Regions from separate parts of the Paenibacillus sp. J31R98 genome, predicted to be linked through region 1. Evidence: predicted binding sites of a transcription regulator. Region 1 holds the regulator's gene; each other region holds the start of a gene.
What was found. The regulator Rex, encoded in region 1, represses fermentation and respiration genes when NADH is low (regulators of the CRP and FNR family bind a similar motif). The targets are predictions, from matches to a motif close to TTGTGAAATATTTCACAA.
Positions count from the first base shown of each region.

Region 1 (8,019 bases):
GATATATCTGAGCAAAGTTGCTCTTCTGCGAACGTGCTTCAGAGGTCGAGCCGCCGCTTCTTTGAGCGCAGCCTCGCTTTTAACAAATTCCATGCTTGCATGCTCCCTTCCAAGAGAAATAAAAAAGACACAACAATGGATTCTTTTGTTGTGTCTCTGGGTAACCAGTCGACTTTTATTCATCTCAAGTACTTATCGTAATTCCCGGCCAGCTTTACTCGAACCTCTGGTCAACCAGACGAATTCCCATAAAAAAAGGAGACGCAGCGCCTCTATGGGGCACTGGTCTCCGGTGGTCCGGTAGATACTTAAATTATTCCGATGAGTTTACTGAGTTATCTTGTGACTCATATTATCATGGGAGTATTTAGCCGTCAACGGTTTTTTTGAAATGATTTACAGAATTGCATTTGTATCCTTGCTTAAGCCGCATCTGCAAGCAGCTCTCGGAAGCGATCGCCGCTTAGTGTTTCCTCGCTTGTCAGCACATCGAGCGAGGATGTGAACACTTCGCGATTGCTCTCAAGCAGCTCCTTCACACGGATCATCAGCTCGTCCAGAATGGAACGATTAATGGTCGCCCATTTGTCCGGCGTCATCATCGACTGATCAATGATGCCAAGCTCCGTAAGTCCGCACTCGACCATCGAGCGAACAATGTTCATCGCTTGATCGAAGTCGCCGCGCGAGCCTGTGCTCCGGTCGCCATAGAACATTTCTTCCGCTGCCGCGCCGCCGAGCGCAATCATAATTTGGCCTTCTAGAAACTCTTTCGTATACAAATACTTATCTTGTTGCGGATTATGACGCACATAGCCAAGCGCTTGACCGCGAGGAAGCAAGGCAACCTGCGACACGCTGCCAGGACGGACAAGCTCTGCCGCAATCGCATGGCCCAGCTCATGAAGGGCAACACGCTCACGCTCTTCATGCGTCGCTTCACGGTCTGTCCGCTCACCCATCATCACTTTGTCGATCGCCATCGACAGATGACGCTGGCTGATCGCCTCCGTGTCTTCACGCATCGCATAGATCGCTGCTTCGTTCATGACGCTCTCAAGCTGCGCGCCTGAGAAGCCGAATGACTCTTCTGCGATCTTATCGAGGTTCACTTCTGTAAGATCAAGCGGTTTATTCTTCGCATGAATATTAAGGATATGATTGCGGCCTTTCTTATCCGGCAAGTCTACCGAAATATGGCGGTCGAATCGACCAGGCCGCAGAAGCGCACTGTCGAGCATCTCTTTGCGGTTCGTTGCACCAATAAGCAGAATGCGCGGCGAATCAGACGTATGAATGCCGTCAAGTTCCGTAAGCAGCTGGTTCAACGTCTGATCATACTCGCGCTGTTGTCCGCCGTCACGCTTGCCGCCAATGACATCAATCTCGTCGATGAAGATAACGGCACTGCTTTTATTCTGCTTCGCTGCTTTCTGCCGAGCTTCCTTGAACAGGTCACGGATACGGCTTGCGCCGACACCGACATACATCTCAACGAACTCAGAGCCGGATGCGCCAAGGTAGATCGAATCCGTATATTGTGCCGCTGCCTTCGCAAGCAGCGTCTTGCCTGTTCCCGGAGGGCCGGTAAGCAGAATGCCTTTGAGCGGACGAATGCCGAACTTCGAGATCTGATCTACCTTCACGAGAAAATCAAGCGCTTCGACAAGCTCCTGCTTCGCACGCTCTTGCCCGCCGATCTGATCGAACGACATCGGCTTCGCAGGCCGCGTCTTCGTTCTGCGTTCCCCGCCAACCGTCGCCAAGTTTCCACGGGACCTTGCCATATAGAGCAAGCCGCCAACAATCGCGGCAAGCAGCACGATCGGGATCATATTCACACCTATAATAAACTGTAAAAATAAGAGAAAGACCGGCACGAAGCCGATCACGATTTCTTTCCCATACTGTTTAAACATTAGGCCACGCCCCCATCTTGTTCGGTGTGCGAGGTAGAACGACATACTTTACGGACGTATCGTCCTTCAGCGTAATATATACATTGGAATCATCCATCTCCGAAGTCGCCGTAACGGCTGGGTACTTCGCGTGGGCTTTCTCAATCGCTTGCGGGATCGATGCATATTCGCGGTGATCCATCGCCTGCGCAACATCGAACAGCATCGTCGACCATACGTCTTCTAGCTGCTTGGATGGCTTCGTATCGCCAATATTCAGCTTCAGGTCGCGATCGCCAATAATGCTTTCGCCCTCTGTCGCAATATGATCATATACATCGCGGATGTTCGCATCCCGGTCTAGCCTCATATCTATCGTAACGGTGTTCCGGTTAATAACAGGTGTCGATTCAACTACGCCAGGCGTTCCTGCAACGATTCGTTCAAGCGGCTTGACAGCTGCCACGCTGTGGTAGGTAAACCAGCCGCCAACTAACACACCAGCCGAAATAACAGCGGTCAGGACTGCAGGCATCAAACGGATTTTCATGGCAAAAAGCCCCCTTTGCTTCAACTGATTGCAATACTTTCGTCTATCACGAGCTGCTATACGAAAGTATATCACAACCTGTTTTACCAGGGGGCGTGTAATAATAGGGAACTATGGCTTAACTTGCTGACTCTGCTGTTTGCTTGCAGCAATGGCAATTAACGCGTCGGCAACTTATACGATACGACGAATGAGCCATCTCTGAATCGGTAAAATTCATAGAAATGCGTCGGCTGACCCGCTTGATTGCGTGAGTAGAATACTTCCCACACTGGCTCTCCGCCGAACAATCCGAGCTTGATATGCTCAACTATCGCATCCGGCTTGCTTTGCATGAAGCTATCCTTAACCTCTGCTTTCGTCTTGCCTTGATCTGCGCGCAGCGTTATGGATTCGTTCTTCTTCAGCCATACGTATGTCGTATCGTTGTTGTGGTCTTTGCCTATAACCACCCACACCGGCTCATCCCACACATAGTGATAAGAGCTATCCACGCTGCTCAGACTGGCAATATGCATCGCCTGGTCCTCTGCACCCCGCTCCTCGGCCCATACAGGCGACTGTACGGAGCGGTAATACACGTTAAGCGCAGCAAGAATCAGAATGATCGAGAGCGACACGAGCAGCACCCAGCGCCACGGCGTCATGTTTGACGGACGTTTCGATCGATTAGCGCGCATTAGCTGGATAACAGCCTTTCGAAGCAAGCTTGCGCTTCAGCACGGATATGCGCTTCGTCGAGGAATACGCAATCGCCGTCCTTCACGACTTGAACGCCATCTACCCATACATGCACAACGTCACGGCCAGAGCCTGAGTATACCAGGTGCGAGATGATTTCCGTCTGCGGATAGAAATGCGGCTGCTCAATATTGATGGCGATAAAGTCCGCTTTCATGCCTTCCTTCAGCATGCCGATTCGCTCTTCCTGCCAGATCGCGCGAGCGCCGTAAACCGTACCCAGCTTGAGCGCTTCCCAAGCGGGCACTGCTGTCGGATCGCCAGAGATGCCTTTGTGAATAAGCGCAGCCAGTCGAATCTCATCGAACAGATCAAGATTATTGTTGCTTGCAGCGCTGTCTGTACCAAGCGATACCGTAACGCCGGCTTTCAGCATGTCAGGCACGCGAGCAATACCGCTCGCCAGCTTCAGGTTGCTCGCCGGGTTGTGCGACACGCTTACGCCGCGCTCCGCAAGCAGCGCAATCTCTTCGTCCGTCAGGTGCACCGCATGCGCGACTAGGGACGGACGGGAGAAGAAGCCAAGCTTGTCCAGATGCTCGACTGGACGGCAGCCGTAATCATTGACGTTCTGCTGCACTTCTGCGGCAGATTCAGACATATGCGTATGAAGCGGCACATCCAGCTCATTCGCGGCATCTACGATACGCTTGATGTAATCTGGAGGGCATGTATACGGCGCGTGCGGGGACAGCATCGTGCGGATCCGTCCGTTAGCTCGGCCGTTCCAGTCCTGAACGAATTGCTTCGCTTCATTGAGCTTTGCTTCTTGAACATCCGGCGGACAGAGTCCAATTACGCCGCGTGTCAGCAGTCCGCGCATACCGGACTTCTCCACCACTTCAGCGACGATGTGCATGCGATCGTACATATCGACGAAAGTCGTCGTACCGGACTTCAACATCTCGGTAACGGCAAGCGCTGTTCCCCAGCGGCAGTCTTCATCGGTATATTTGCCTTCCATCGGCCACATCTTCTGCTCCAGCCATACTTGCAAATTCTCATCATCCGAATAACCGCGAAGCAGCGACATCGCCGCATGACCGTGCGTATTAATAAGGCCTGGCATGAACACAAGGCCTTCACCCTTGATGCGCTCTGCGCCTTCCGGTTCCGGATCCGGCGCCTGGTCGCTCAAATATAGAATCGTATCGCCTTCGATGACCATATGGCCTTTCAGCACAGGACGCTGCTCGTCCATCGTGACGAAGGTGCCGTTCTCAATCCACAATCGTTTCATCGTCTTCTTTGTCCCCTTCTTCGTCCAAATAATAAGCGAGGCTCATGAGCTCCGTTGTGAAATTCGCATAATGAATGCGCACGCGCTCTTGCACGCGCAGAATGGTTGGCGCGAAGTTCAATATGCCGTCAACGCCCGCTTCCACGAACTTATCCGCGACATTCTGCGCCTCGGGTGCAGGCACGGTAATGATGCCAATTCGGATATTCCGCTCCGCAATCGTCTCTTTGAGCTTCTCCATTGGAAGCACGGTAAGCCCATTAATCGACGCGCCAACCATCGAAGGATGAACGTCGAATACAGCCGTGATCTTCATATTATCTTTCAAATACGTATTATAATTGCACAGTGCTCTGCCAAGATTGCCGGCGCCGACCAGCCCTACGTTCAGCGGCTGGTCGAGCTTAAGAATCTGACGGATTTTCTCGATGAGATATGTCACATCATAGCCGATCCCTTTGCGGCCGAAATCGCCGAAATAAGCCAGATCTTTGCGGATTTGCGCAGGGTTCAGGTCCAGCTTGCTTCCAAGCTCCTGGGAAGATACTGTCTGCACATCACGCATATTAAGATCGTTCAGCACCTGCAAGTAAACCGGCAGCCTGCGAACGACCGCTTCGGATATTTTCATCGGCTTCATGGCGTAACCTCCCTAAATCCCCTCTTCACCTTTGGCAAGCCATTCCCGGATTCTTGGAACGATTTGATCCAGATGCATCGTCTCAATCTTCGGTCCTGGCAGCGAGTACAAGAAGTATTTTCCATAATACGTATCGATAATACGAGTATCGTAAATAAGTACGATTCCACGATCGTTCGCTGTCCGAACAAGCCGGCCGAAGCCTTGCTTGAACCGGATAACGGCTTGCGGAATAGACAGCTTCATGAATGGATTCTGATTCTGCTCCTGCAGCATCTCTGACTTCGCTTCGACAAGCGGATGATTCGGCGGTTGGAACGGCAATCGTACAATCGCCAGCGTCGTCAGCGCATCGCCGGGAATATCGACGCCTTCCCAGAAGCTGCTCGTACCAAGCAGCACCGATGCGTCCTGTTGGGTAAATCTTCTGGTTAGCTTGCTGCGGTTGCTGCTGTCTATCCCTTGACCAAGCACTTGAATGCCGTTTACGCTAAGCGCTTCTTTCAGCGGCTCATATACCTGCTTCAACATTCGATAAGATGTGAACAGGACGAGCATTCGGCCATTCGTCTCGATCGCGGTATCTGTTAAAGATTTCACAAGCATCTCGTTAAAAAGAGGATCGCCGGAAGCGCCCTTAAGCACCGGGAAATTACGCGGGATTATAACCAGCGCTTGCTCCCGATAATTGAATGGCGATGGCAGCTGAACGGTCTTTAGTTTGCCATCTCGTTCATCTGCGCTGAGGCCAAGCTGTTCGCATGCGTATTGGAACGACTTCTGCACGGATAGTGTCGCAGACGTCAGAATAACGCTCTTCTTCACTTCGAAGAAATACGTCCGAAGCTGGCTGCTCACATCTGCCGGAACAGAGTAGAGCTGAACGGACTTGGCACGAGAGTTGCTGTTTCCTTCCAGCCAATAAACCGTATCGGACTTGTCCGCTTTCATAAATTGGCGCAGGTCGTCCCTTGCTCTCGCCAAATCCTTAATCGTTCCGCTAAGGTCAGTGACGAGTGCTGCGATACCAGGGTCGTCCATCTCATCCTTGATCGCTGTGAATACTTTCTCAAGCGGCCGCACAATTTGACTCAAGTAGCCGTGAATGGCTTCTTCAATAAGCTGAGCGTCGGACCACGCTGCTGGAAGCTTTCCTCCTCGCAAGCGCAGTACATATTGGCCGGTTTCTGCTCCGCCGCTGTCAAGCGCAGCGCTCTTCGCCCCATTCGCATTGCCAGTACCGCCGAAGCCGGCTCCGCTGCCTGTTCCCATCATGGAGTAGAGCATTTCGAACAACCGATCCCATTCATCGCGCAAATCGCCGAATACCGGCACGACTTCATCAATTTCTTCGCGCCACTTCTGCGTCTTCTCAATGTTCTCGCTCGCTAATCTGCTCTTCAGATGAATGAGCTGACCGTTCCGAGCGTCTTTGCAAAGACGAAACACTGGATGCTGCACAGAGTAGTACGAAACTTGCGTACCTAGATGCTTGCCTGCTACTTCTTCCAAGTGATGGGCTTCATCAAGAATGAGATGCTCATATCCTGGCAGCAAGCGATGGTCGGCTCGAATGTCTGTGAACAGCATCGAATGATTCGTAATGACAACATCGGCGATATTCGCTTCCTGCTTCGCACGGTGATAATAACAGCGCTTGAACCAAGGACAGCTGCGGTTCAAGCAAGAATCTGTATCACTTGCGACCGTACCCCAGAAGTCAGCGCCGCGATTGCCGAAGTTAAGCTCCTCTTGATCGCCGTGCTGCGACTCGCTCAGCCATACGACCATTTGGGACGCGGTAATTCGATCTTCCGCAGGGGAAGTAAAGTCGCGCATATTCACTTTGCCTTCGAACTTGCGCAGGCACAAGTAATTGCCGCGTCCCTTGAAGACGGCGGCTTTGAACGGATATGGCATGACAGCCGCAAGGAGCGGAAGATCACGAGCCCGCAACTGCTCTTGCAAGTTAATCGTATGCGTGCTGACGACTATCTTCTTATTGTGCTGGACACCATAGTACATTGCTGGAATTAAATAGCCGAGCGATTTGCCTGTGCCAGTTCCTGCTTCGATGAGCAGATGACGCTCTTCATCAAGCGCGTCAATGACTTCCTGGAACATCATGTTCTGCGGCTCGCGCTCTTCATAACCCGGAATAATTGCGGCGATTTCCGCTTTGATATGAGCTAGAAATTGCGGGAAGGTCCAATCGGTAACCGATTGGTTATCATCATCTTTGCGCGGATGCTCTTCTTCCGTCCAATCGCCTGCTTTCATGGCGAACTGGCGGAAATAATGATACGCGTCAAGATCGATGGACGTTATCGATTCTTTGCGCTGAGCCACCAGTCCGACGAACCACCCAAGGTCGTCGATTTCATCGCCGAGCAAGCCAGCAAGCCGCTGCAGCGTAAGCAGCGGCAAGCTTTCAAGCTTGCGATAGCATTCGGCGAACAGTTCTGCTGTAGCAAGCGCATCGCTGTCCGCGCGGTGATGTGACTCATGCTCGATGCCGAACAGCTCTGTTACAGCGCCGAGCTGGTAAGTCGTCAAGGTCGGATATAGTACGCGAAGCAGATCAATTGTGTCTAGCCGTCTGCCGTCGAACGCCATATAGCCTGAGCGATCCAAGGCTGCATTCAGGAAACCGGCATCGAAGCTTACGTTGTGCGCGACTAGAACCGCATCATTGAGCAGCGGTATTAATTCGAGCAGCACCTCTTCGAGTTCAGGAGCATTCTGTACCATCGCTTCATCGATGCCAGTCAACTGTGTAATAAATGGCGGTATCGGAATCGTAGGCTTCACAAATGTGCTGTACGTTTGAATGACCGTCATTTGCTCATCCAGCAACACTAGACCAACCTGTATCATTTCATCGCTGGCGCTATGACCAGTCGTTTCCAAATCCAGTACGGCGTAATTCATCCGAATAAGTTTCCTCTCA
Region 1 covers NZ_JBWDNO010000002.1:580,142-588,160, forward strand. Annotated here, with positions in the region: gene AC0YNX_RS11140 (ABC transporter permease) at 1-93, opposite strand, end outside; gene AC0YNX_RS11145 (AAA family ATPase) at 423-1,919, opposite strand; gene AC0YNX_RS11150 (hypothetical protein) at 1,912-2,448, opposite strand; gene AC0YNX_RS11155 (cell wall elongation regulator TseB-like domain-containing protein) at 2,607-3,128, opposite strand; gene AC0YNX_RS11160 (amidohydrolase family protein) at 3,128-4,429, opposite strand; gene AC0YNX_RS11165 (redox-sensing transcriptional repressor Rex) at 4,410-5,069, opposite strand; gene dinG (ATP-dependent DNA helicase DinG) at 5,082-8,019, opposite strand, start outside.

Region 2 (8,019 bases), on a different contig from region 1:
TGCATGAAGAAGAACAGCTGCACAAGAAGCTGCAGAACCGCCATAAGGCCGATACTCGTTATAAACAACGGGCCGCTTGCACTGTGAGTAGACAGCATCACCAGCGGAATGATGGTCAACGCTAGCGAAACGCCATATCCAATGACGTAGGATTTGACCGAAGCATGGGGCTGAGATGTGGTTGGTGCCATCCTAATACACCCCTATCAAATATACGAATGTGAAAATAAAGATCCATACGACGTCCAAGAAGTGCCAGTAGAGTCCGATCATAAACAGCTTGCGGCTGTTGCGCTCATCCGCGCCATATCTAGCCAGCTGCACCATAAGCGCCAGCATCCAGCCGATGCCGAGGCTTACATGCACACCATGCGTCCCAACAAGGGTGAAGAACGCCGACCAGTATGCGCTGCGTGTGAAGGTTGCCCCTTCGGACACCATTGCGGCGAACTCATGGACTTCAAGCCCGATAAATGCCGCTCCGAGCAGCACCGTCACAGCCAGCAGGCTGATGGCTCCCTTCACATGCTTCTTCTGCATGAAGATTGCGGCCAGACCGCTTGTAAAGCTGCTCGTTAGCAGGATGAACGTCTCCGCTGCAAAACCATGAATTTCGAATAAGCTGCCGCCGCTAGGCCCGCCGTCCGTGTGATAGCGAAGCACGGCGAACACGGCGAATAAGGTACCGAACAGCAGGCAGTCTGTTACGATAAAGAGCCAGAACCCCAGCACATTGATTGCATGTTGATCGCTATGTCCATGCTGCTCGTGCTGCTCATGATGCCCATGCTGCTGCTTATGAAAATGTTTCTTATGATGCCGGTTGATAGCATGATTCATTATTAGACACCCCTTCCGAACAACGCTTCCGTTTGCCGGACTTCTTGGGCGGAGATGTAATAGTCCGTATCGCGGCTGAAGGAGCGTGCAAGCAAGCATGTCACGACGCCGATTAAGCCAAGCGCCGCCATCCAGATCCAACTGAATGTAAAGCCGAAGCCAGCGACAAACCAGCTAAGTCCCATCCAGAACGGGATACCAGAATTCTTCGGCATATGAATCGGTTCGTACTGGACCGCTTCTTCCGTCTGCTTGGACTGCGCAGCCTTCTGCTTTCTCCGCCACCAATCATCTTGCTCCTTCACTTCCGGCGCAATGGCGAAATTGTACAGCGGCGCAGGCGATGGAATAGACCATTCCAAGGTGCGCGCATCCCACGGATCGCCTGTCTTATCGCGTTCTCCATGTTTAATGCTATAAATAATTTGCCAGCCTTGGAATAGGAATCCGACAGCCATCAGAACTGCGCCGACGCTGGAGATGACGTTCATCGGTGCCCAGCCCATATCCCAGCCGTATGTATACACGCGACGTGTCATGCCCATGAAACCGAGTGCGTATTGCGGCATGAAGCAAATATAGAAGCCGATATTCCACAGCCAGAATGCCCATTTGCCGAGGCGCTCGTTCAGCTTGAACCCGAACATCTTCGGCCACCAGTAATAAATGCCTGCCAGATAGCCGAATACGACACCGCCGATCAGCACCTGATGAAAGTGCGCAATCAAGAAATAACTATTGTGATATTGATAGTCGGCCGGCGCTACAGCCAGCATGACGCCAGTTGCCCCCCCGATGACAAAGCACGGGACAAAAGCGAGCGTCCACAGCATCGGCTGCGTAATTCGAATTCGGCCACGGTACATCGTGAAGAGCCAGTTGAACACTTTGACACCGGTCGGTATCCCGATCGCCATCGTGGTAATCGCGAAGACTGTATTCACGTCCGCTCCGGCGCCCATCGTGAAGAAGTGATGCACCCAAGTGAAATACGAGAGCACGCTTATAATCATCATCGAGAACACCATCGACTTATAGCCGAAGATTCGTTTGCGCGAGAAGGTGCTCACAACTTCCGAATAGATCCCGAACGCCGGAAGCACTACGATGTACACCTCGGGGTGACCCCACATCCAGATCAGGTTCACGTACATCATCGGGTTGCCGCCATGCAGCATCGTGAAGAAGTGTCCCCCTGCAAAACGATCCAGGAACAGCAAAGCAAGCGTAACGGTCAGCACCGGGAAAGCAATGATGATCGTGATGCAGCTAGCAAGGACGGACCAGCTGAATAGCGGCATTTTCATCCAGCTCATGCCTTTGGTACGCATCTTGGTAATCGTCGCAATAAAGTTGATCCCGGTAGCCAAGCTTCCAATACCGGAAATTTGAATGCCCCATATATAGAAGTTCTCGCCTGGACCCGGACTGAAGTTCAGCTCCGACAGCGGCGGATAAGCCAGCCATCCCGCATTCGCGGAACCGCCGATGACAAACGATAGGTTGAAGAGCATCGCGCCGAAGAAGAACAGCCAGAAACTAATGGCGTTAAGATACGGATAGGCGACGTCCCGTGCGCCGAGTTGCAGCGGTACGGCGATGTTGAATAAGGCGAACATCATTGGCATCGCCATGAACAGAATCATGATCGTGCCATGCGTCGTGAATATCTCGTTATAGTGCTCGGATTCGAGAAAATGCAGATTGGGCAGCGCGAGCTGTGCCCGCATGAGAAGCGCATCGACGCCGCCCCTTGCAAGCATCAGAAGCGAGCAGATCAAGTACATGATGCCGATCCGTTTATGATCGACCGTCGTAATCCACTCCCGCCACAGCCATTTCCATCTGCGTAAATACGTAAGCGCAACTAAGATCGCCACCATTGTAAGCACGATCGCCGCATCTGCGATATAAATCATCGGATCGCCGGTTACAAAAAATCCGGAGGGTAGCAAATTGAACCGATCCAGCATGGAATTCCCTTCTTTCTATTATCTAGTGATTCATCTGCATCCCGGACATCGCATCGCCGTCTTTTTCGGCATGGTGCATATCGGCATACATGCCGCCGTTCTTGTTCACGATGTCGTCGAACAGGCTAGGTGGATACGAAGCATACGTCTGCTCCTTCGACAGCCCCGGCTTCACGAGCTGATCATAGCCCTCCTTCGTCAGGACCTGCTCGCTTTGTTTCACTTGCTTCGCCCAGCTGTTGAAGTCCGCTTGCGGCTTGGCAATGACTTTGAACTGCATATGGGCGAAGCCTGCACCCGTGAAGTTCGCTCCCGAGCCGAAGTACTCGCCAGCCTTGTCAGCCTGCAGCCATAATCGCATCGCCATGCCAGGCATCGTATATTCCTGACCACCGAGCTGCGGAACCCAGAACGAGTTCATCGGTGCATCCGAGGTTAGAATAAATTGGATGGGTACCCCTGCCGGAATTTCGCAATAATTCACGGTCGCGATGTTCTGTTCCGGATATGTAAATAGCCATTTCCAGTTCAGAGACGTGACTTGAATGGTAACTGGCGAAGCGTTCTGTACGGCAGGTTTCGTGAGCGAGTAAACCCCTTTTGCCGTGAATACGCTCAAGATGCCGATAATAACAATCGGGATTCCCCACCAGATGACCTCAAGCACCTTGCTGTCTGCCCATTCCGGTGCATAAGGCGCTTTGTTGTCCGGTCTGTCCCGGTAGCGGTAGACGATATAGACCAGCAGCGCAAGCACCGGAATCGCCACTACGGCACATAGAATCGCCGATATCGTAATCAGCCGCAGCTCGATTGCGCCTGTTGGCCCCTTTGGGTCCAACACAATCATGTGCCCCTTGCAGCTGGAAAGCAGCAGAGAAGCCATAATCGTTGGCAGCAGCAGCTTGATGGTGCGGCGCAGCCCGCGTTTAACCTTCATTTGACCCCACTCCTCATCGTGCGTATTGCTCTTAATGATTCTGGCACCATCTTAGCCGCTTCCGAATGGGTCGCATGTGATTTCCGTCACATTCTGCTTCGCCGTCAAATAATGTTCATAACTTTTCAACCATTTTATTAATTGGATATAAATGTATCGGTTGGTGTGACTTTCATCACATCGTTTTGGTGCAAACTAAGGTATGATCTAGGCAAAGCGTTTACGGGAAGGGAGGGCTTGGCTTGGCGAACGGACAAAGCGTTGGAACGCCGAACACGGCGTGCTTCTCAAACGGACAGCTTGCCAAACTGCAAGCCGTTATGCAGGAGAGCAAAGTTGCTGCAGGCTCCTATGTATACAGGGAGGGAGATCCGGCCGATAAGCTGTACTTCCTTATTAACGGCAGTGTGCGGATTACAAAAGCAACCGACGAAGGGAAACAGCTGACCATCTATTTGCACCAACAGGGGGATTTATTCGGCCAGGTCGATCCGTTTCACGAGTCAGCCCACTCCTTCGGCGCAGAGGCGCAGGAGAATGCGGTGGTCGGGGCGATTCCGCGCAAAGCGCTGGAGGCACTGCTGTCGCAGCATGGGGATTTTGCCGTGGAGTTTATGAAGTGGATGGGACTGATGCACAGGCTGACGCAGACGCGCATCCGCGATTTGATCTTGTTCGGGAAGACGGGCGCATTATGCTCGCTGCTCATTCGACTTGGCAACACCTATGGCGTGGAGACGGATGGGCGCGTCAAGATTACTAAGAAGCTGACCAACACGGAGCTCGGCGATATGATCGGCACAACGCGCGAGAGTGTCAATCGGCTGCTGAGCGATCTGAGGAAGGAAGAGGTCATCTCAAGTGAAAACGGGTACCTTGTCATCGAAAAACTCGATTATTTGCGTAACCTGTGCTTCTGCGAGAATTGCCCGAAGGAGATTTGCCGGGTGTGATGGGGCGAGGGATGGGGCAAGGGACGGGACGAGGACGGAACGTGGGACGGAACGTGGGACGGGCGAGGACGGAACTTGGGACGGGGCAAGAGGCGGGACGAGGACTGGCGTCGGGAGTCGAAAATCGGCTCTTCGAGCGTGGAGGCGTCTTTGGTGGGATTTGCGGTAAGTTTGAGGCCGAGAGATCTTTTGGATCTCTCGGTTTTTTTGAGGGCAGACTTTAGGCGGCTTGCCTCTCGAGAGAGGCTTTTCCCTCTCTCAACAGCAAATCCGCGCGTTTCTACGGGCTGAGAGAGGCTTTTTCCTCTCTTCGCACCATACGAGCGGGGTCTTTCGGTAGCTTGTCTCTCGAGAGAGGCTTCTCCCGCTCTCCCCATCTCCATCCCCGCCACCACCACCGAAAAACAAAAAAAGAACTGCCTATTCCAGGCAGTTCCTAGATTGTCGTAAAAGCGATAGCACCGTGAGTTTAAACACTTCGTCGGCTACGTTAACGGTTGCCACGAACGCTATTCTGCCTCAGCAACCCCATTTCCAACTCTAACGGTTGTCAGAACGGCTATTTGGCAATATTGGCGGCGAAATCAATTGATTTGAGACCAATAAGCACTCTGACAACCGTTACATTTTAGAACAGGTCCTATTTACGCGAATAAGCACTGTGGCAACCGTTACAGTCCCACTCACCCTTTCACCCCAGTCGTCACAATCCCATCCACAATAAACCGCTGCCCGATGAAGAACGTGATCAGAATCGGGATCATGAAGATAACCCCTGCCGCCACGGACACCTGCTGGATGATCTGATTGGATCCGCCTTCGGTGTAATTGATCGTCGTAAGCGCGGTCGCGAGCGGATATTTGGCCTGCTTCAGGAAGAAGAAAGGCGTGATGAAGTCGCTCCACGAGCCTTGGAAGTTAAAGATCGACACCGTCGCAACAACCGGAAGCGACAGCGGAATGAACATGTTCCAGTACGTGCGGAAGATTGAGCAGCCATCGATGCGCGCCGCCTCCTCCAGCTCCTTCGGAATGGTCGCGAAGAATTGCCGATAGAGGAAGATGAAGAAGGCGTTGCCGCCAAGTCCCCCGATAATCCACGGAAGGTACGTATTGATCAATCCGAACTTGTAGAACAGAATATACTGCGGAATCTGTGTGACGATCCCCGGCAGCATCATGGTCGAGAGCACGATCATGAACAACGCGCTGCGTCCCGGCGCTTGCAGACGGGCGAATGCATAACCGACAAGGCCGCTGACGAATGTCGAGGTGAACACGCTAATTCCGCACAGGATGAGCGAGTTGCCAAAATAATGCCAGAAGTCCAGCATCTGCGTGGCGAATTTGTAGTTGTCCCACTTGAATACCTCAGGAATCATCCTCGGCACCGAGTACCAGTTCTCAAGCGAATTAACAAGCGCGAGATATAGAGGCAGCAGGAACACAATGGAGCATGCGACTAACAACGCATAAAGCAGAAACGAACCTATGCGTGAAGAACCTGTCGTTGGCATGATTATCCCTCCTGGTCCGTCTCGTAGTAGACCCAGTACCTGCTTGTTCGGAAGACAACCAGCGCAAGCACGAGAATAACAATGAACATGACCCACAGCAACGCCATCCCGTAAGCGAACCGTTGAAAGCTGAAGATTTGCTGGAACGCATGAACGACGTACAGATAATTCGGGTCGATCGGGCGATCCATCAGCCTTCCGCCTGGCGTGAGCATGATTGGCTGCAAGTAGATCTGCAGAGATCCGATAATGCCGAGCACGACGTTGAAGAAAATAATCGGCGTCATCAGCGGCAGTGTAATCCGCCTCAGACCCTGGAAGGACGAAGCGCCATCGATGGAGGCTGCCTCATACAGATCGCGCGGAATTCCTTTGAGTCCAGCGAGGTTAACGAGAACGCCGCCCCCCGCTCCCCATAGCAGCATAATGAGCAGCGATAACCTTGCATGATCGTAGCCCATCCAGTTGACCGCCGGTATATGCAGAAACTCCAAAATGCCATTCAGAATACCGTCGTTGCTCGAAAACATGAACTTCCACATCAGCACGCTCGAGACGACCGGCACAATCGAAGGCAAATAGAAGATCGTCCGGTAGATGCTTGCGCCTCTTAGCCGTCTGTTCAGCAGCAATGCAAGGCCAAGCCCTATGATCGTACTGAGCGGAACATTGAGCGCTGTCACGATGAGCGTCCTGCCCATCGCATGAACCGCATCGCTGTCTGTGAGCAGCGTCTGATATTGATGCAAGCCGACCCACTTCAGCTTGTGCATATTGAAGCCGTAGTAGTTCGTGAAGCTGAGATACAAGCCGTACAGCATCGGGAACAGGCCGAATATAAGGAAGACAAGAAACCATGGCGAGATCATGAGGTAGAACGCGACGATGCGTCGATTCTTCTCTTTCATTACGATTCCACTCCTCTATCGAAAGAGACATTACGAATTACGAATTGAACAGAAGAGGGGAGAGCTCGGCGTTAACGACTCTCCCCGAATCCGTGCTATTGGCCGATGGCGCTCTTCGCTTCGGTGACCGCCACGTTCGCATCCTTGGTCATGCCTGCGACCGCGTCATCTACCGTAGACTTGCCGAAGAAGATCGGTGTGACATATTTACTGAAGATCGCCCAGCCGCCGCCGCCAAGGTACGGATTCACTTGGAGGTACTGCTTGGAGTAGTTCAGCTCATCTTGAAGCACGCCATACGTTTGCTTATCGAAGTTCGTCTCTTGCGGAAGCAGTGCCATCTTGCTCTTGAAGATTGGAAGACCCCAGCCTGTTTTCGCACGGTCATCCGCCGGTTTGCCGCCGAAGAACCATTCGAAGAATGTCCATGCTTCCTTCGGATGCTTCGAGCCCGAGTAGATAATTGCGCCTGTTGCACCGCCTGTCGGAGCTACGCGAGTGCCTCCCGGAGCGATTGGCGTAGGCAGCATGCCGAAGTCGTCGAGATGCGCTTTCGCCTTCTCGTTGCCGCGAATAACGCCGCTATACCAGTAGCCGTCAATCAAGAGGCCGGCCTTGTCATCCAGGAACAGCGTGCCGCCGTTCGTCTGATCGTTGTTGACCGAGTTCGGACCGACGTTGCTCTTCACGGCATCTGTCCACATATTGATATAGTCTTTGACTGCTGGCTGGTTGAAGTCCATCGTTGCATTGTCTGCGGAGCTGATCGAAGCGCCGGAGCTGAGCAGGTATTGCAGCATTTGGTTGAAGTTCGGCTCCGTTAAGCCCCACTCCGTAGCGGCAAGACCATACTGCGTCACTTTGCCGCCTTCCTTCTTCGTCAGCTTC
Region 2 covers NZ_JBWDNO010000003.1:368,152-376,170, forward strand. Annotated here, with positions in the region: gene AC0YNX_RS15325 (cytochrome o ubiquinol oxidase subunit IV) at 1-191, opposite strand, end outside; gene AC0YNX_RS15330 (cytochrome (ubi)quinol oxidase subunit III) at 193-840, opposite strand; gene AC0YNX_RS15335 (cbb3-type cytochrome c oxidase subunit I) at 843-2,813, opposite strand; gene AC0YNX_RS15340 (ubiquinol oxidase subunit II) at 2,836-3,753, opposite strand; gene AC0YNX_RS15345 (Crp/Fnr family transcriptional regulator) at 3,996-4,706, shown strand; gene AC0YNX_RS15350 (carbohydrate ABC transporter permease) at 5,390-6,223, opposite strand; gene AC0YNX_RS15355 (carbohydrate ABC transporter permease) at 6,226-7,131, opposite strand; gene AC0YNX_RS15360 (ABC transporter substrate-binding protein) at 7,227-8,019, opposite strand, start outside.
Region 2: AC0YNX_RS15340 (ubiquinol oxidase subunit II) is a predicted target of Rex. The motif match lies at 3,828-3,845, and genes of this name have one in related genera.

Region 3 (8,019 bases), on a different contig from region 1:
AAACGACCTCATAAGGTCGTTTTTTGACGGCTGTGAACCGTAACTCTACAAAACACTGCTACAACACTGCTACACAACCCTATAGACTCAATAATACCTCGCGCCATATTTACACAACACTTCATTTACTTCCTTGCTTCCCCCAGCCACTTCGGGCACGACAGCACCTGCCCTTATCAAGGCTTCCACAACTTCGGCATGTGCACCTGGCCTTGAGTTAAGGCGATGAATCGAGCCATGAATCGCGCTTCCGAGCGGCGTTCCGCCATATGCATTGATCGCCGTCAACGATGCTCCATGCTCAATCAACACCTGCACCGTCTCAACGTTTCCATGCCAAGTTGCAAAATGCAGCGCTGTACCCGGCTCCTTCTTCACGGAGCTATCGAATCCCGACTCCAGCATCAGCTTTACGGAATCCGCCTTGTTCAATTCTGCATATTCGATAATCATCATCCTGTCTTGCTCGGATAATGATGAGAGCAGCGCGGGCTGCTTTTCCAGAATGCTTCGAACAACCTGTTCATTAACTCCCGCATACGCGCCGAAGAGTCTATCCGTGTCATCCACTTCCGTTGATGCCCCATGCTTGCTTAGCAAATCGACAATCTCGGTTAAACCATAGCGCACGGCCAGCATATATGCCGTTTTCCCGTCGGGTCTCTGTGCATCGGCTTCGGCACCGTATTTGAGCAGAAGCTCGATGGTGGAAGCAGATCTGCCCCTGTAGACTGCCCAGTGCAGGGTCGTCCCATAATCACAGAAAGTCTGGTTCGGATCCGTGCCATGCTCCAGAAACCACTTCACTCCCGGCTCGTCGTCAAAGTCTAGTTTATGAAAGAATATAGCCGGCGTCGCTCCAATATCGCCACCATACTGGTAAAGCAATTCCAGACCATCAAGAGTAGGCCATTCCACCGCATGGTACAACGATTCGCCATCGTTAGGATTGGCGCCCGCATCAAGCAGCACTTTGGCTACAGGAATATTACCCGCGACGCCAACAACTCCGTATAAGGCGCTGAGCTTCCTTCTATACGGATCATCCTTCTGTAGGCAGTATGCATTAGCATCCGCACCATGCTCCAGCAGCACAGCAGCCGTCTGCGCAAACCGATCACTAGATTCATGATGTTTAAGAAAGCAGGAGAAACTCATATATAACAGAGGCTCCCACTGTTCTGGTCCCCCGGGCTTGCGCGCTGCTAATGAGTCGCTCGCCAGTAGGCTACGGACATGGTCCACTTCACCGAGCGCAGCTGCCACATAGATGCTTGAAACGGATAAATGCTTGTTCGCTGCCAGGATCGTCCTTGCCTTATCTTCACGTCCAAGAATAACGGCTTCCAATAATTCATGCTCCCAGTTGCGGTTTGCTTCCATTTCAATCACTCCGATAATGGATTGGATTTTTTCAACGCTTCTTTCGTTACCGTTCTCTATGACTCTCTCGGCTTCCTTGATGGCCTGAATGGCGGATTGCATATTGCGAACCTTATCTTCCAGCCACTCTCGCTGCATCGACAAAAGCGCGGGCAAGTGAACCGCATCTTCCATCTCCATAATGCTTCTTATCTGCTCAAGCGAGAAACCAACATATTTCAACGTGACGATCTGCTGTAGCCGTATGAAGTCCTTCACTGCATACAGACGCTGCCCGGAATCTGAGATTCCACTTGGCTTGAGCAGGCCGATCCGGTCATAATACCTGAGCGTTCGCTTGGTAACTCCCGCCGTCTCAGCAAATTGTCCCGTACGATAAAAGGACGCATCCCCCTTCACCTCGTGTAGCCTCCTTTCTTTCATTTCGTCTTTCTATGATAACCATAACAGGTGACGTAACGTTAACGGCAAGTTATTTCTAAAATAATAGTACCAATGAGGAACTTACAAAAGTAACCACATCCTCTTGCGGATGTGGTTAGAGTTGGTGGAGACATCTGACTTGAACACGGTAAAAAATAAAGTGAAAAATAAAAGCAGCCCCGATTCGGCATCCTAGTGCCGAACCGAGACTGCTGGTTGTCATTCTGTGATGTTGCTTAGGTGTGCGCTAACGCAGCTCTTAGTAAGCCAGCGTGTAGAGGCCTTCGATGTGCGACAGGTAACGCGCATTGCTCGCTTTCTTCATGAGCGATGCAGGCGTACCGCGCAGCTCGATGCCCGTCTCGCCGATCGCACCGATACCGTCCTTGCGGCCAAGGCTCGCAAGCGTACCGGAGAATACCGGTTTGAACTCTTCAGGCTGTGTGCCTTTGAAAGCTGCCGCGATATTGATGCCAACCAGCTCGCCCATTTGCCAAGCGAGTTGTGCTGTCGGCGGATACGGGCGACCTTCCGGTGCGAAGACAACTGCGCAGTCGCCAGCCAGGTAGACATCAGGGTGCGATGTCGATTGCATTGCGCTGTTGACTGTTGCGCGGCCACGGTTTACTTCGATACCGCAGTTCGCTACGAGCGTGTTGCCTTGTACGCCGCCAGTCCATACGATCGTGTTGGACGTAATCGTTTGGCCGTCTTTCAACGTAACCACATTGCCCTTCACTTCCGTGATCGGAAGGCTCGTCAGGAATTCTACGCCGCGAGCTTGCAGGCTCGTTACCGCGCGGTTGATCAGGTCTGGCGAGAACATTGGCAGAATCGTAGGCATTGCTTCAATCAGCTTCAGCTTGATGTCCGAGAAGTCTACGCCGTTCGCACGGCAGATTGCCGGCAATTCATCAGCGAGTTCGCCGACAAGCTCAGTGCCAGTCAGACCGCCGCCGCCGATAACGAACGTAGCGTCCTCAGGAGCTTTCGACTTAGCATATGCTTTTACCCGATCCACAACATGCGCGAAGATCTTGTTCGCATCGTTAACGGACTTCAGGATCAAGCTGTTTTCTTGCAGTCCAGGAATGCCGAAATAGTTCGTTTCGCTGCCTAGTGCAAGCACCAGTGCATCGTAACGGTAAGAAGAACCATTGCTCAGATCAACCTTCTTGCCTTGGACGTCGATCGCCGCAATTTCGCCAACGACAACGTTAACGCTCTTCTTCTTAAGAAGCTTCTCCAGTGGGAGCGCTACTGCTTTCTCAGCCACATTGCCTGCAGCCAGACGGTGCAGTTCAGTGATGATTTGGTGTGTGCTCGAGCGGTTGATGATCGTCACGTTCGCTTCGCCGGCTGTAAGATGATTTCTTACGGATTGCGCTGCCAGCAGACCGCCGTAACCGCCGCCGAGAATCAGAATTTCCTTGCTCATCTGTGTTCCTCCATTCGTCGCCTTATGACGGTCGCTATTATTGTGATTTTCTTTCGCCAAGAATATCTAGATAGGCTTGCCCGAAGCGGAGCATACGCTGCAGCTCAGGATCCTTCAGCAATTTGATCATACCGAATACGCCGATCGAAGCTCCGCCTTGATCCGCACGGTCATTCGCTTCAATTGCCGCAGAAGCGTAATCTTTCACTTTTTCTCCAAGCGGCTTCAATACCTCTTGGAATCCGCCGAGTGTATCCTGAATGAGGACTCTGTCCTTGGACACTTTTTGCGCGAGATCGTAGATACCCGTCATAACGGTCATCATTTCTGCCAATTTCGGCAGTTGATCCACCAATGCGGTGATTGCTTGCTGCACTTCCGGTTTCAAAAGCTGGTCCAACACGTCGAGCTTCGCCGCCGCATCCGTAACTGCTGCTGCTCCTTGCTCAAGTACTGCTGTTGTTTCAGACATTTTGTTTCCTCCCTCAGATGAAATTAATAAATCCGTCAGTCTAAGCTGCAGGTCGTTTCCGACCATACTGTGAAATTATTCACAAGTAATTTTGAATATCATTATTTTAGCTCATTGTGACCGTTTCGTACAGATGTAAAATTACGACGAAAACCCGTGATTTATGGTATGAAGGCATCTGAAGAATAGGATTGCACAAGAAAGGCGCGATTATCCGCTGCGATCGTGCCCTCAGATGCACAAATCCACAACCCTACGCGGTTGTGGATTTATTTGGCAGCGTCCAGTTAGAAAGATTTTTCCGACGTTGCCGCCATCATCTCCTTCACAGCATCCTTGATCGTACTGGACGAAATAGCGAAACCCATGCCTTGAGCTTCGGCATTAACTGCGGTATTCACTCCGATTACTTCGCCTTTAGCGTTCAGCAGCGGTCCTCCCGAATTGCCGGGGTTAATCGAAGCGTCAGTTTGCAGAAGATGTTTGTATTGATGCTCGGAACCGTCTTCCTCCGTGACCGTAATCGGACGCTCCTTCGCGCTAAGCACGCCAATCGTCATCGTGTGATCCAAGCCGTATGGATTGCCGATCGCGACAACCCAGTCGCCGACATTCGCTTGATTCGAGTCACCGAAGCTTAGAGCCGGAAACGATTTGCCGTCAGGGCTCTCCACCTTGAGCACCGCTAAATCCAGATCTTTATTCGCATTAACGACCTTGGCGATAAGCGGCTCATCATATCCAGGCACGGTTACTTTAAGCTCTGTGGCATCTGCAATAACGTGCTGGTTCGTCAGGATATAACCGTCTTTATTGAAGAAGAATCCGGACCCGGTACCCATTAGCACCGGATCTTGACTGCTTTGCTCCGACTGCTGCCGACCGCCGGACCATGCGCCGTCCCTGCCGAAGAGGTTCGGATTCGACTGGTTGTTCTCCACCCCATAATTCGCAATCTCCACGACTGCAGGGTTCGCTTGCTTGAACACCGAAGCAAAGTTCTCCGTAGAGGAATTGAGCGAAGCAGTCTTTAATCCGGCGTCAGCTGAATTAGAGCCACCGTTCGAACCGGTCTGGACGACACTTGCTGTCCCTCCGCTGAACAAGTTCATTCGATCGGACATGTAGGTCATTCCCCCAACCACAACGGCGCCGACTAGAAAAGCCGCCAGAATCGACCGAGAAGACGTTCGTCTGCGTCGTTTCGCACCGCCGCCTGCTGAAGCACCTTGCCCCTCATTCTCCGCGAGCGTTTCGTCATACACCCGCTGTAAAGTTGTCATCTTCTTCGAGGAATCATAGCGATATATGGTTGGACCTTCGTTTGCGTTATCGAGTTCATTGTTCATTTCTTTATTCTCATCCATTAGGATCAGCCTCCTGTGCTCTTGATGACTTCATTATGAGGGACGATCCTAAAAGGAAGCTTAAAACTAGCTAAAAGGTTCCTGAGAATTTAATAGATTGGTACCCTTGGAAAAGCAAAAACCACATCCTCATGCGGATGTGGTTAATGATGGTGGAGGCGAGGGGATTTGAACCCCTGTCCGAAGACAACGCCACACAGGCTTCTACGGGTGTAGTCACGGTATTGATGTCACCCGAGCGTCGTCCCGTAACCGACTACGCGTTGGGTCAGCCTGATTATCTTCTTCCGTCGACCCCAGGCGGAGACCGAACGGCGTATCCCACTACATGTTAGCCCCTAGTCTAGTCACATGGGCGATGCTAGGTAGGAGCACGCTAACAGGTTATTAAGCTGCTAAAGCGTAAGTTTGTTGTTGTTTGCCATTTAATAGGCTTTAGCGTTGATGAAGTGGACGCGTCCCCACTACCCGCAACCCATGCTCGAACTATCCCCGTCGAATCCATAAACGCCCCCAATATCGCATAAACGGCTCCATACGTTCCGTTTAGCAGGTAAGAACGCTCTGTCGACTGCAGTTGCCAACAGTAAGGCATCTGCATCAGGTGAGCATGTTACTACTTCGTTCGTTGCTTACTTAGTATAACACAGGTACAGCCATCATGAGACAATGTCTTGTTGGAAGTCTTGGCGACGATCGCCTTACATCCCAAGCGGACTAAATTGCCTTAGCGAGCGACCTTCTGCTTCTCACGCAATGCACGCTGGATATCACGCTGCGCGTCCTTCTTCGCCGCCGATTCGCGCTTGTCGTACTGCTTCTTACCTTTACCAAGGCCGAGCAGTAACTTCGCATAACCGTTGCGAACATAGATCTTAAGGGGCACAATCGTGTAGCCTTCTTGCTTCGACTGGCCGAGCAGCTTATGAATCTGCGACTTATGCATGAGCAGCTTGCGCGTCCGCGTCGGATCCTCCGGGTTGCTTCGGTTCCCTTGATCGAATGGGCTAATGTGCAGGTTGTGAATGAAAATCTCGCCGTTACGAATAGTCGCGAATGCATCACCAATGTTCGCTCTGCCTGTCCGCAGCGACTTAATCTCCGTCCCCATCAGCACCATGCCTGCCTCGAAGGTCTCCTCGATGAAATAGTCATGGGAAGCCTTCTTATTCTGTGCGAGCTGTTTGCCATCACTTTTCTTGCTTGCCACGCCTATCACCTCTCCCCAAAAGCGTAAATGAACGGACTCCTAACCTAGGCTAGGAGTCCATTGTAGCAACTTTACATGGTGAAATCAAGATTTGGTAAAAGCAGCCCCGAACCGCGAATTACAAACGATTCTTACGCACGAATGCTGCGGTGGAATTGCTCTTTTTCTTCTTTTTGCGCTGGCCAAGGCCATTGCCTCCGCCGTTGCCGCCTGCGCCCTCAGATCCTGCAGCTGCTGCAGGCTTCGAAGCCGAAGCACCACCGCCAGCGCTTGCGCCTGCGCCGCCGCTTTTCTTCTTGCGGCGTGTGCCAGTTCCGGCGCTTTCGCCATTACGGCCGGCATTATTGCCGCTGCCGCCTGGACGACCGCCTCGACCGCCGCCGCGTCTGCCGCCTTCCCCGCGACTACGGGAGGACCAGTTTGAATCTGGATCTTCGCCGTAATCCTTCAAGGAGCCAGCATTCGTGATCGGCAGTCCCCACATATCGGTGCGAACTTTACGAACGCCACCACCGGACGTGGCACCACCTTCACCGCCACTGCGGTCATTGCCCATAAGCCGGTCGAGATTGAAATCGTCTTCCGGCTTCCACGCACGCGAATCGCGCTCGCGCGCTGGCTGCGCCGGCACGCTCGCGCCGGCTGCGCCATTCTCGCCGCCGCTGCCACCGCGGCCCTTGCGCCTGCGCCCGCTGCGCTGCTCCGCAGGCGCCGCTGCACCCGCCGCGCCTACGCTGCCGCTCACGCCCCGCGCGGCTTCGCCCGCGCTCTGCGCTCCTCCGCCGCGCCGCTTGCCGCGGCCGCGCGGGCCCACAGCCGCGCTCGCTTCCCGCGCAGCTGCTGTCGGCGCTGCTGCTCCGCCACGCGCACCGCCGCGGCCCGCACGCTCGCCGCCGCGAGCGCCATTGCCTCCGCGCTCGCCGCGCCCGCCAGCGCTGCGCGCCGATGCGGCTGCGCCGCCACGCTCGCGGCCACCGCCGCCGCCGCGCGAACCGCCACGGCCGCCGCCGCCGCGGCCGACCAAACCGTACTCGCGTGCACGGTCCGCATCGTTCGCGCTCAAATTCTCGAGCATCGTGAAATCAATCGTATGCTCTTCCATATTCACCCGCTCCACGCGCACGCGCACCTCATCGCCGATCCGGTACGTCTTGGACGTCCGCTCGCCGATGAGCAGCATGTGCTGCTCGTGGAAGTGATAATAATCGTCTGATAGCTCGCTCAGACGAATCAATCCTTCAACCGTAGTCGGCAGTTCCACGAAGATGCCGAAGCCTGTTACGCTGCTGACAATGCCGTCGAACTCCTCGCCGACCTTGTCGAGCATATACTCGCATTTCTTCAGCTTCTCCGTGTCCCGCTCCGCATCGACAGCAACGCGCTCGCGTTCCGAAGACTGCTGAGCAATATCCGGCATCCGCGCCGCTAGCGACTCTTGTCGCGCGTCTGGCAACGTTCCGCCATTCTCAAGCACCTCGCGCATCACGCGGTGGATGATAAGATCGGGATAACGCCGAATTGGCGAGGTAAAGTGCGAATAGAACTCTGCTGCAAGTCCGAAGTGCCCTAAGCTCTCGGCATCGTACTTCGCCTGCTTCATCGAACGCAGCATCACCGTCGAGATAACGGTCTGCTCCTTCGAACCGCGCACATCCTCAAGCAATGTTTGCAGTGCACGAGGGTGAATGACGCTGCCGCCTTTGCCTTTGATCGTATAACCGAAATT
Region 3 covers NZ_JBWDNO010000003.1:584,465-592,483, forward strand. Annotated here, with positions in the region: gene AC0YNX_RS16200 (ankyrin repeat domain-containing protein) at 88-1,782, opposite strand; gene AC0YNX_RS16205 (NAD(P)/FAD-dependent oxidoreductase) at 2,066-3,244, opposite strand; gene AC0YNX_RS16210 (helical membrane plugin domain-containing protein) at 3,282-3,716, opposite strand; gene AC0YNX_RS16215 (S1C family serine protease) at 4,004-5,083, opposite strand; RNA gene ssrA (transfer-messenger RNA) at 5,234-5,598, opposite strand; gene smpB (SsrA-binding protein SmpB) at 5,811-6,293, opposite strand; gene rnr (ribonuclease R) at 6,412-8,019, opposite strand, start outside.
Region 3: AC0YNX_RS16210 (helical membrane plugin domain-containing protein) is a predicted target of Rex. The motif match lies at 3,784-3,801, and genes of this name have one in related genera.

Region 4 (8,019 bases), on a different contig from region 1:
ATGGACGGCTTCGGCGCGAACGAAGGTATCATCATCGTTGCTGCTACGAACCGCCCTGATATTCTTGACCCTGCTTTGCTCCGTCCAGGCCGTTTCGACCGTCAAATTACGGTTGACCGTCCAGACGTGAGAGGCCGCGAAGCGGTACTGAAAGTACACTCACGCAACAAGCCGCTTGCCAAAGACGTTAAGCTTGATGTCATTGCGAAGCGTACGACAGGCTTCACAGGAGCGGATCTCGAGAACTTGCTGAACGAAGCAGCGCTTCTTGCCGCTCGTCGCAACAAGAAAGACATTGCGATGGTCGAGGTTGACGAAGCGATCGACCGCGTAATCGTTGGTACAGAGAAGCGCAGCCGCGTGATCAGCGACCGTGAGAAGCGTATCGTTGCTTACCACGAAGCAGGCCACACGATTGCGGGTTACTTCCTGGAGCACGCCGACCAAGTACACAAAGTAACGATTATCCCACGCGGACGCGCAGGCGGATACGTCATCATGCTTCCTAAGGATGGCGACCGTATGCTGACGACGAAGCAAGAGTTGCTCGATAAAGTAACGGGTCTCCTTGCTGGCCGTGTAGCCGAGGAAATTTTCATCGGCGAGATCGGTACGGGTGCATATAGCGACTTCAAACAAGCAACAAGCATCGTTCGTGCCATGATTATGGAATACGGTATGAGCGACAAGCTTGGACCGATGCAGTTCGGAAGCAGCTCGCAAGGTCAAGTGTTCCTCGGCCGCGATATCGGACATGAGCAGAATTATTCCGATTCGATCGCTTACGAGATTGATCAAGAGATGCAGAGCATTATCCAATCCTGCTATGCACGTGCGAAGCAGGTTCTGACGGAGAAGAGCAAAGAAATGCATCTTATTGCACAGACGCTTCTCACGGAAGAAACACTCGAGCTTGAGCAGATCAAACGCCTCATTGAGGGCGGTACTGCAGAAGGCGGCGAGGGTGAGAGCACTTCATCCGCTGTGATGGCAGAGCCGAAGGCTGAACCGATTATCGATACAATCGGCGGCGTGAAGGTACGCATCGGTTCGAAGGAAGCTGGCGAGATTACACCACCGCCGCTTGATTCGGATAACGGAAGCAATGACGATGATGGATCGGGAACAGGATCCGGAACGGGAACACCACCACAAGCTTAATAACGCCTTAAAGGCTGTCCGCTGCAGGTAAACTGCTGCGCGGGCAGCCTTTTTTATCGAAAACCGATGTTTGTGCGAAAATTCACGAAAAGGCAAGGTATCGTCAGCCTTGGCCTCCAATTCATTAAGAAACGGTGACTTTTGCAGCTAGAGACAGCCGAGAAGCCGTTTACAGTTGGTTGACAGCATACCATACCTTGTGTAAATTAAATGTTAATTACTAATAAAGTAAGCGCGAATCAAGCGGCAGAATGCATGGGTATGCTACAGAAGAACGCCATGCAAGGTTACTGTTATTCTCGATAAATAAGGTGAACGAACAACCAAGTTTGTGCATCTGTTCACAAAGTTAGTGAAAAGAGGGGAAATGAACCATGGAAGCATTGGCTCTCGAGCGGAAAGCGGAGCAAAACCGCGAACTGCGGGAACGTTTGATGCAACTGAAGAAAGAGCGTAACGCAATTATACTCGCGCATTATTATCAGCGGGATGAAATTCAAGAAGTGGCGGACTTCCGCGGAGACTCGTTCCTGCTTGCTCAGAAGGCAGCGGAGACGGACGCAGATGTCATCGTGTTCTGCGGCGTTCATTTTATGGGCGAGAGCGCGAAGATTCTGGCACCGAACAAGACGGTCATCATTCCGGATGAGCGTGCGGGCTGTCCGATGGCGGATATGGTCAATGTTGACGGCTTGCGTAAGCTCAAGGCGCAGCACCCGAACGCGAAGGTCGTTACGTATATCAACTCGTCGGCTGAGGTTAAAGCGGAGACGGATATTTGCTGTACGTCGGCGAACGCTGTTCGTGTCGTGAACTCGGTCGATTCCGATGAGATCATCTGGGTACCGGATAAGAACTTGGGTCATTATGTGCAACAGAAGACCGACAAGAAGATGATTCTCTGGGAAGGCTATTGCAACACGCATGACATGCTGACCGTCAAAGATGTTGAAGAAATGAAAGCGAAGCATCCGAACGCGCAGTTCGTCGTTCACCCGGAATGCCGTCCAGAAGTTGTGGCGCTCGGCGATTTCGTTGGCAGTACAACCGCTATTATCAAATATTGCAAAGAATCCGATTGTCAGGAATTCATTGTCGGTACGGAAGACGGAACCGGTTATCAGCTGCGTCTCGACAGCCCGAACAAGACCTTCCATTTTGCAACGAAATATTTGGTTTGCCCGAACATGAAAGTAAACAATTTGAAGAAGCTTGTTAAATGTCTGGAAACGATGCAACCGCAAATTTACGTTCCGGAAGAAGTCGCAAGCAAAGCCCGTTTATCCCTGGAGCGCATGTTACAAGTGAAGTAGCATGCGCTACTCTCTTTCCGCACAAACCGCAGAGAGGATAGCTGCCATTATGATTCCACGTTATTTAGTTGATACCGATTTGGAAGGGCTGCCAGTCATTCATAAAGACGTCATTGTGATCGGGGCCGGCATTGCCGGTCTTTTTACAGCGATCAAAGCAAGTGAAAACAATGATGTCCTTATGATTACGAAGAAGTCCCTCATGGACAGCAATACACGCTACGCGCAAGGCGGCATTGCCGCAGTGTTCTCCGAGGATGACTCGCCTGCCTATCACCGTCAAGATACGTTGATTGCCGGTGCGGGTCTTTGTTCGCATGAAGCGGTGGATGCGCTCGTGCACGAAGGACCGCAGGGTGTACAGGATCTCATTCGGATGGGCACGCAATTCGACCAAGAGAACGGCGAGTTCGCGCTGACGAAGGAAGGGGCGCATAGCCAGCGTCGTATCCTGCATGCCAACGGCGACGCGACGGGCTTCGAGATCGTCCGGGCACTATCAGAGAAGACGATCGCGAATCCGCGGATCACCGTGTGGGACGACCATTTTGTCATTGATTTGATTACGGATAACGGTGTTTGTTACGGTGCGCTTGTGCAGAAGCCAGATGGACAACGGTTGTTCGTGCGAGGCAAAGCGACGATTCTTTGCTCCGGTGGCGCTGGACAGTTGTACCGTTATACAACAAACCCGGAGATTGCTACCGCTGACGGCATTGCCATGGCATACCGAGCTGGTGCTTACATACAAGATGTTGAGTTTATTCAATTCCACCCGACCTCACTGTGCTATCCAGGCGCGCCGCGCTTCCTCATCTCGGAGGCGGTTCGCGGAGAAGGTGCAATACTGCGCAATATCAAGGGTGAGCGGTTCATGGAGAAGTACCATGAGCAGCTTGAGCTTGCACCGCGTGACGTGGTCGCGCGCGCGATACTGAGCGAGATCGAAGCGACGAAGTCGACCTTCGTCTATCTGGATGTCACGCATGAGCCGGCGGATATGGTGAGGCATCGCTTCCCGAATATATATGAGTTCTGCCTCAATTATGGGCTTGATCTGACAACGGATTGGATTCCGGTCGCGCCTGCGGCGCATTATATGATGGGTGGGGTGAAGACCGATCTGAACGGTGAGACGAATCTCGATCGTCTATTCGCGTGCGGCGAATGTTCATCCACAGGCGTACACGGTGCAAACCGACTCGCGAGCAACTCGCTATCGGAAGCCATTGTATTCGGCCGCCGCATCGTGGAGCGAATTAATACGCTCACACCGATGGAAGGCCATGAGCATGTGCGCTTGGAATCGCAGGGCAGGAGCGAGGCTCCGATCCAAGCGGTTGTAGAGAAGCGACTGAAGCTGCAGAAGCTTATGGTGCGCTATGTAGGGCTACGCCGCAATGCTACCGGGCTGAATAAAGGATTGGACGAGCTGAAGCGGCTTCGTTCGATCTTCAGCTCGGTCATTACGAAGCGTGAAGAATATGAATTTGCCAACTTGCTGACCTGTGCACTGCTGACGACGCAATCGGCGCTTTCTCGCGAAGAGAGCCGCGGTGCACACAGTCGAGAAGATTTTCCAGAGCGGGATGACCTGCATTGGCGCAAGCATACGGTACTCCACCGGGAGTATGGTTTAACAGAGGAGCGAATTGAATATGTATGAGGCTACACTTGCAGCAGTAGGCGGCGGAAGCGCGGATACGTTGCGGGCGCAAATTAAAGCGTGGCTCGCAGAGGATATCGGAACAGGCGACATTACAAGCTGGGCGACCATTCCAGCGGGCAGCCGCTCGAAGGCGGTTATTCATGTGAAAGAGGCGGGCGTGCTCGCGGGCATGCCGATTGCAGCCCTCGTGTTCGACGTCGTCGATCCATCGCTTACATTCCGCCCGCTTGCTGCTGACGGAGATGCCGTAGATAAAGGAACGGTGCTGGCTGAGGTTGAAGGCAGCACGCATAGCATATTGACGGGCGAGCGTCTTGCGCTCAACCTGCTGCAGCGTCTGTCTGGCATTGCCACGAAGACACGGGCTTTCGTGAGCGCGATTGAAGGGCAGCCTACGCGCCTTGTTGATACGCGCAAGACAACGCCCGGCCATCGGCTGCTGGAGAAGTACGCCGTTCGTGTGGGTGGCGGACATAACCATCGTTTCGGCTTGTATGACGCCGTTATGATTAAGGACAACCATATTAAAGGCTCAGGCGGCATTACCGGCGCCGTGCAGGCAGCGCGCCAAGTGATTCCGCACACGATGAAGATCGAGGTGGAGACGGAATCGCTGGAGCAAGTGGAAGAAGCGCTCGCATGCGGCAGCGACATCATTATGCTCGACAATATGCCGAATGACTTGATGCGCGAAGCAGTGAAGCGGATTAAAGCTCACTCGCCTCATGTCATTGTCGAAGCTTCCGGCGGCGTGAATTTGACGACTATCCGTTCCATTGCGGAGTGCGGCGTTGACGTAATCTCGGTAGGCGGCCTAACTTACTCGTTCCAGTCGCTGGACATTAGTCTGGACTTGAATGGCAAGAAAGGAGGCGCTTAAGCCATGATCGTTGTTGTCGACGTTGGAAACACGAACATTGTGCTTGGGATCTATGAGTCGAAGAAGCTGCTGTATCATTGGCGGCTGAGCACGAATCGTTCGGCTACCGTAGATGAATACGGCATTATGATTCATAACCTTTTCCAAATTGCAGGCGTGAGGCTGGATCAGATTGATGGTGTCATCATATCCTCCGTTGTACCGCCGCTGATGCGGACACTGGAGCAGCTATGCCAGAAATATATGCGCAAATCACCGCTTATCGTGGGACCTGGCATTAAGACAGGCCTTAACATTCGTTATGAGAATCCTCGCGAAGTAGGAGCGGACCGTATCGTCAACTCCATCGCGGGCATTGAGAAATATGGCGCGCCTCTTATTATCGTCGATTTCGGTACAGCGACGACATTCGATTATATCGATGTCAACGGAGATTACCTCGGCGGCGCGATTGTACCGGGTATCGGCATTTCCACCGAAGCGCTCTATCAGCGCGCGGCGAAGCTGCCACGAATTGAGCTTGTGAAGCCGAAGAGCGTCATCGGACGCAATCCGGTAACATCCATGCAGGCGGGCATTATTTTTGGCTATGCCGGTCAAGTAGATGGCATTGTTGGACGTATTCGCAAAGAGTTCAATGTTAAACCTCGCGTTATCGCAACAGGAGGCTTGGCAGACATGATTGCAGCCGAGTCGGAGACAATTGAGGAAGTTGATCCGCTATTGACGCTGGAAGGCCTACGTATCATTTACGAACGCAATCAAGAATAGCAATGGATAAGCTGGCCAATCAGTGGCCGGCTTTACGTTTTAGGAGGAACATTAGATGTCAGGAACACATGATTATTTAGTACGCGGCACTGCTTGGAATGGGCAGCTGCGTGTTTTTGCAGTAAGAACAACCGCGCTGGTTGAAGAATTGCGTGGGCGGCACAATACATTGCCGACGACGACAGCGGCACTTGGCCGTACAGCTACGGCTGGCGCTATGATGGGCGCAATGCTCAAAGGCAAGGAGAAGTTGACGATTCAAGTCAAAGGCGACGGGCCTGTTGGTTCAATCGTTGTGGATGCGAATGCCGAGGGCCATGTAAGAGGGTATGTCGATAATCCGCAGGTGCAGCTGCCGGCTAACGAGTTCGGCAAGCTTGATGTTGCAGGCGCGGTCGGCCGCGAAGGCTACATTCACATCATCAAGGACTTGGGTCTTAAAGAGCCGTACCGTGGCAGTATTCCGATTGTATCAGGCGAGCTGGCGGAAGATTTCACGTACTATTTTGCCAAATCAGAACAGACGCCTTCGGTTGTCGGCCTCAGCGTTCTCGTTGACGAGTATGGCACAGTCATTAGTGCTGGGGGTTTCATTGTACAAGTGCTGCCAGGCATTTCTGATGAGGATCTGTCGAAGCTGGAGCAGGCAATCTCCGCATTGCCGCCGATTTCGTCGCTTCTTAGCCAAGGCGAGACGCCGGAAGGCTTGCTTCGCAATGTCGTAGGCGATGATATGCAGCTGCTGGATGAGCTGAACATTGCTTTTGAATGCCTTTGCTCCCAGGAACGCGTGGAGCGGACGTTAATCAGCTTGGGTGAGCATGAAATTAAACGGCTGATCGAAGAGGATGGCCAAGCTGAAGTGGTATGCCATTTCTGCAATGAGACATATACGTTTGATCGTTCGCAGATGGAAATGCTGCTTGATCAGGCCAAGCCGAAACCGATTCAATAATTGAAAGGCGTTAAGCGAAAATGCTGAAGAAGGACCGGGTACTGAGGAGCATCGTGCTGCTTCAGGCTGTATGTATGATTATTATGGCGATTGTCGTCGTGTTCCGGGTATTGCTCCCTCCCAAGACAACACCGCAGACAGAGGTTGACGGCCTTCAGCAGCAAGGGAGCACGCCTTCTACGGCAGAAGAGCCGATTGCGGCGAAAGTCGGCAGCGAGCAGATTACGGTGAAGCAGCTCAATGAGCAGCTGCGTAAGCAGTATGGCGATCAGCTGCTGCGGACACTCATGGTTCGCGCGGCTACCAAGCTCGAAGCGAATGCCTATGGGCTGCAAGTGACAGATCAGGAAATCGACGATGAGCTTGCGGCAAGTATAGAAGGCTATGAGGATGAAGAGCATTATTACGATGCGATGAAGGAGCAGCTTGGTCTAACGCGGGAAGGCGTTCGGGAAGATACGATGTACCGGCTGCTGCTTGAGAAAGTGGCAGTCCGTTCGGTAGATGTTACCGAGGCGGAGATTGATGCTTACATAACGGATAATAAGGCTCAATTTGCTGCACGGACGCAATACCATTTGGCTTGGATCGTAGTCCCGGACACGAAGACGGCGAACGATATTTTGGACAAGCTTGCGGATGGCGAAGATTTTGCATTGATGGCAAGTACGTACTCGACAGATACGGATACGGCGGAGAGCGGCGGGGATCTTGGATTTATTGACGCGGATGATCCGTTCGCCGATCACGCGATAGTTGAAGCGGCTTCGCAGCTAGGTGTCGGTGAAGTGACCGGTCCAATTGCAGTCGAGAGTGGTCAAGCGATCATCCAGCTGCAGGAGAAGAAGACGGATGAGGAAATGAGCGCCAGTCGACAGCGGGAACAAGCGCGGAAGGACATTGCCTTGACGAAGCTGAATGGGCTTCTACCGTTCGAAGATCAACTTCTTCAGAAGTATGATGCTACCATCGTGCAGCCATAATCATTTCTTATTGATTCGATAAGGACTTTTGAATCAACCAGGCTATTGACAACCACTCTGTTTGATTGGTAAGATGTAGGTAATACCAACTGAATTAGTCGGAATAAGGAGGAGCACATTTCATGGCTAGAATTGTACAAAGCGTGACTGAGCTTATTGGGGATACACCGCTTGTTCGTTTGAACCGTTTGGTACCGGAGGACAGCGCAGAAATTTACGTGAAACTGGAGTATCAGAATCCAGGTGCAAGCGTTAAGGACCGTATCGCAATCAGCATGATTGAAGTT
Region 4 covers NZ_JBWDNO010000014.1:52,254-60,272, forward strand. Annotated here, with positions in the region: gene ftsH (ATP-dependent zinc metalloprotease FtsH) at 1-1,161, shown strand, start outside; gene nadA (quinolinate synthase NadA) at 1,536-2,474, shown strand; gene nadB (L-aspartate oxidase) at 2,524-4,140, shown strand; gene nadC (carboxylating nicotinate-nucleotide diphosphorylase) at 4,133-5,023, shown strand; gene AC0YNX_RS30255 (type III pantothenate kinase) at 5,027-5,794, shown strand; gene hslO (Hsp33 family molecular chaperone HslO) at 5,850-6,749, shown strand; gene AC0YNX_RS30265 (peptidylprolyl isomerase) at 6,770-7,732, shown strand; gene cysK (cysteine synthase A) at 7,855-8,019, shown strand, end outside.
Region 4: nadA (quinolinate synthase NadA) is a predicted target of Rex. The motif match lies at 1,491-1,508, and genes of this name have one in related genera.